2 regions of the Shewanella sp. 10N.286.54.B9 genome follow, and region 2 is predicted to be linked to the other one. Evidence: riboswitches for the same ligand, from Rfam matches in the RefSeq annotation. Region 2 holds a riboswitch; the other holds the start of a gene.

Region 1 (2,408 bases), on a different contig from region 2:
CCTTCGACCATCCTTGGTCTCGTACCTCCTAAATCTGACTGCCAGGAGGGCGGGAATGTCTCATTTTGTATGGAACAAAATAGACCATTTAGTCGTGCTTCGCTCTACCTTCTGCATCTGACCACCATGGAAGGAGGAAATGTCTTATTTTATATGGAACAAAATAGACCATGCAGGCGTATATCGAAAGCCACTTGCGCCGTATTAAGTGATTTCTCCGATGCCTTAAATATCAGCCGTACGTTGTGAACGGTTCAGGACTTTCACTGTTACGTTGCATTGCCTCAAAAAGGAATAACCATTCATTCCACAGTGCGCCTTGAATGGAAAGCCCTGAGAAAGCTCTGCATTGAGTATATTCTTAATGGAATTGGTATAATTCTAAAGTTGTACAGATTTTGTTTGACTTGCAGGCGCTAATTATATATTTTTCACTTTCTTGATTTGTATACAAATTGAGTACAGAAGAGGAGCGTTAACTAGGTAGTGAATGAAAGGGGACCAAGACCCCGAAGACCATTCATGAGGGAGATTAGCGCCGAGATATTAAAAGCTTTTTGGGATTGCTTTAAGTATCGGTCGTTCAGGTTGAATCCTGTCGATTGTCACCTATTTATTATGGTGGAGAGCTTCTGGTGACGATCGCTGTTTCCCATCAATGGGGTGCATATCTTAGCACCAGGCTCTTCGAACGAAGTTAGTTCGGAGCTTATTCATGTTAGTTTTTCAAAATACCTATTCTATGCAGATTCCATTTATGGTGGAGGCTGACTTATGTCTATAACCAATGGTTTAACGGTCGCCAAGTTTGGTGGAACCTCTGTTGCTGATTATGATGCAATGCATCGCTGTGCCGATATTATTATTAATAACCCAGCCACAAAAGTGGTGGTGGTGAGCGCTTCAAGTGGCGTAACCAATAAGCTTGTAGCATTAACTCAAGCAACAACTACTCCAGAGCAGAGCAAACAGCTTATCAAGCAGATTGCTTCAATTCAGTATCAGATCCTCGACAGACTGGGTCATCCAAGTGATGTTGCAGCAAAAATTGACGCAGTGATTAGCAATATATCGGTTCTAGCAGAACGCCTAGTACTGAGCCGCAGTAAAGCAGTTATGGATGAAATACTATCTCAAGGGGAGATGTGCTCGTCGGTATTCTTTGCTGCTGTATTACGTGAAAAAGGTGCTTCAGCTGCTGCATTCGATGTGCGACAAGTGATGCGAACCGATAGCCATCATGGCCGCGCTGAGCCGCAAATAGAAGCTATTGCCCAACTTGCAGAAATGCATCTTACGCCACTGTTGAGTACTCAAGTGATTGTCACCCAGGGTTTTATTGGCGCTGATGAAGAGGGTGCTACAACCACTTTGGGGCGCGGAGGCAGTGACTATTCAGCTGCACTGTTAGCTGAAGCACTACGGGCAACAGCGGTTGAGATCTGGACTGATGTCGCAGGGATCTACACCACTGATCCTAGACTGGCACCGAACGCTAAACCTATTGCTGAAATTAGCTTTAATGAAGCTGCTGAGATGGCGACTTTCGGCGCTAAAGTATTACATCCTGCCACTATCCTTCCAGCGGTTAGACAAAAAATACAAGTGTTTGTTGGCTCGAGTTGGGCACCAGAACAAGGCGGGACTTGGATCCGTCATCAGGTGTCTGATGAGCCTGTTTATCGCGCCGTAGCGGTAAGAAGAGATCAAACTTTGCTAAACCTCCACAGCCTTCAAATGCTTCATGCTCAGGGTTTTTTGGCTGAAACTTTTGCTACCTTGGCAAAGCATAAGATCAGTGTCGATTTAATTACTACTTCTGAAGTGAATGTGGCATTAACTTTAGATAAAACTGGCTCTGATTCTAGTGGTCATGGTTTGTTAAGTGAGTCGCTATTACAAGAGTTGTCACTGCACTGCCGAGTTCGCGTAGAAGATGGTTTAGCACTTGTTGCTGTTATTGGTAATCGAATTGCTTCAACTGCGGGTGTATGTCGCAGGGTGTTTGAAGTGCTAGAGCCACATAATGTACGCATGATCTGCCAAGGTGCTAGCCCACACAACCTATGTGTATTAGTAGAGGAAGCGCAAGCTGCTGATGTGGTCCGCGCATTACATGAAAATTTGTTTGAATCATAATAGCTGTTGAATATTAATCGCTATTGAAGCAAGGAACCGAGTACACATGATGCATTTCACCCAATCTAGCCTTAATGTTGGCGAACTTGCAACTGGGCAAGAACTAAGCATACCTGTGTACCATCTTGCTGCTAAAGACCCTGCTGCACCGAGTGTATTTGTACAAGCAAATGTCCACGGTGCAGAAGTGCAGGGAAACGCCGTTATTTTCCAGTTAATGAAACAATTGGAAGCTATGGATGTGCGCGGGGAGGTGACTCTGTTACCAC
Region 2 (2,408 bases):
AGCGCATCAAAATATCATTAAAGTTACTCCTCCTGCTCAGCGCAGTGCGGGTGTGATGGTTTCTTCTGTAGAAGAGTTGGTTGAAAAGTTAAAGAATGAAGCGAAGGTGATCTAATGGCAATTTTAGTATTAGCAGAACACGATAACGCCAGTCTTAAACTGGATACCGCTAAAGTGATTGCCTGTGGTCAAGCCATTGGTAGCGACATTGATGTGCTGGTTATTGGTCATAACTGTGGCGATGCAGTTAAAAGCGCACAACAGCTAAATGGTGTACGTAATGTTTTGGTTGCAGATGCGGCCGTTTATGCCAACGGTTTGGCTGAAAACATAGCAGATGTCATTACTGAAGTTGCAGCAGACTACGAGCATGTACTTGCCGCAGCATCAAGTCACGGTAAGGACATATTGCCACGGGTTGCAGCACTGCTTGACGTCAACCAACTATCAGAAGTGATAGAAGTGGTAAGTCCTGACACCTTCGTTCGCCCAGTTTATGCAGGTAATGCATTAGCAACGGTACAAAGCTTAGATGACAAGAAGGTGATGACAGTTCGCTCAAGTGCATTTGATGCAGTAGCAAGCGACGGTAATGCCGATCTAGTGACGCTTTCACAAGAAGTCGCCCCTCAGGTCGAATTTGTTTCTCAGAGCCTAACGGAATCTGAACGTCCGGAACTCGGCAGCGCTGGGGTGATTGTTTCTGGTGGTCGTGCTTTGGGTAATAGCGAGAACTTCGGTATGCTGGAGCAATTGGCAGATAAGCTGGGTGGTGCACTGGGCGCTTCACGCGCTGCAGTCGACGCGGGTTATGTGCCTAACGACCTGCAAGTAGGGCAAACCGGAAAAATCGTAGCGCCTGACTTGTATATTGCTGTGGGTATATCTGGTGCGATTCAGCATCTTGCCGGTATGAAAGATTCAAAAGTGATTGTCGCAATCAACAAAGATCCAGAAGCGCCGATTTTCCAAGTTGCAGACTATGGATTGGAAGCTGATCTGTTTGAAGCAGTACCTCAGCTTTTAGCACAGCTTTAATTTATTAACTAGCTTATTGATGGCAGTTAAAAAACAATCAGTTGTAACCTGGTGGTTGCTGCGCTGTTATCGGTAATGAGTTTGGGTTGGTAATATTTGAGAACTGTGTCACGATAAGCGGCTTTAGGGTAGCATCCCTAAAGCCGCTTATGTTTTTATGTCATTCACGTTAATTAGCTCTGTCTATTTAGCGTCCTTAGAAGTAGAGGTGCATTTAATATTAGTACCGACAAGTAGGGTGATGCCTGTGACTTGTTGAGAAAGGATTTAATGCCGAAGTGACATAGCATATCGGGGCTTGTTGCTGGGGCTGTTACCAAATAGGAACAGCACTGCCATAGTATTTCTTATCTGGAAGATAGGAAGATTTATATCGATGTCAGACATCGATATTACTGTGGAGCGCTACTGATAGGACAGGTGTAATCAGCTTTCAATGCTAACTCCCACCAGTTCAGTCGGCCTCCATTCGTACTTAGCGAAGATAATAATTAAATGACAATTTTAAGCTATGCCGATTCGGCACTTTCGTTGCTGCCTCCGGTAGTTGCAATCGTACTGGCGATGTTAACGCGTCGTGTTTTACTTTCTCTTGGGGTAGGGATCCTGCTGGGTGCGCTATTGCTGACAGATTTTTCTGCAGTGAATACGGCGCAATACGTAGGTGAAAAAGTGATGGGGCTCGTGTGGGATGACGGTGCACTCAACAGCTGGAACCTATATATTCTTGGTTTCTTAGTGCTACTTGGAATGATCACTGCATTGATCACTGTGAGTGGCGCAGCCCGAGCGTTTGCTGACTGGGCCCGTAACCATATTCGTAATAAACGCGATGCCAAACTACTCACTATGTTCCTAGGCTGTGTAGTGTTTATTGATGATTACTTCAATAGTTTGGTTGTAGGGAGCGTCGCAAGACCACTTACCGATCGATACTATATTTCCCGCAGTAAATTAGCTTATTTGCTAGATTCAACTGCCGCGCCTATCTGTGTGATCTCGCCAGTATCAAGCTGGGGTGCTTATATTATTGCGTTGATCGGCGGTATTTTAACGGCTCATGGTTTTACTGACTCAGGACATCTAAGCACATTTGTACAGATGATCCCGATGAACTTCTACGCTATTTTCGCGCTGTTATTACTACTTTGTGTTGCGCTAATGGGACTAGATATTGGTCCTATGCGCCAGCATGAGCTTAATGCTCAAAAGGGTAATCTTTATGATGAAACTAAAGGGTTACCTCCTGGAGCAAATTCAGATCTACCTGAAGCTGACACCGGTAAGATCATCGGCTTGTTCTTGCCTATAACCGTATTAGTCTTTGCTACTTTTTACTTTATGGTGAGCAGTGGCGGTGATGCGCTCGC

The links. A riboswitch is a leader RNA that binds a small molecule or an ion and turns the genes downstream of it on or off. The one in region 2 is predicted to bind lysine.
Region 1: it holds a riboswitch for lysine, as region 2 does, so the genes downstream of both, lysC (lysine-sensitive aspartokinase 3) here and AB4135_RS13715 (Na+/H+ antiporter NhaC family protein) in region 2, are expected to answer to the same signal.

What each region holds. Positions count from the first base shown of each region.
Region 1 covers NZ_JBFRIY010000022.1:40,982-43,389, forward strand. The annotation lists lysine riboswitch at 458-640, shown strand; gene lysC (lysine-sensitive aspartokinase 3) at 775-2,139, shown strand; gene AB4135_RS08485 (succinylglutamate desuccinylase/aspartoacylase family protein) at 2,189-2,408, shown strand, end outside.
Region 2 covers NZ_JBFRIY010000037.1:142,815-145,222, forward strand. The annotation lists gene AB4135_RS13705 (electron transfer flavoprotein subunit beta/FixA family protein) at 1-115, shown strand, start outside; gene AB4135_RS13710 (electron transfer flavoprotein subunit alpha/FixB family protein) at 115-1,038, shown strand; lysine riboswitch at 1,234-1,454, shown strand; gene AB4135_RS13715 (Na+/H+ antiporter NhaC family protein) at 1,534-2,408, shown strand, end outside.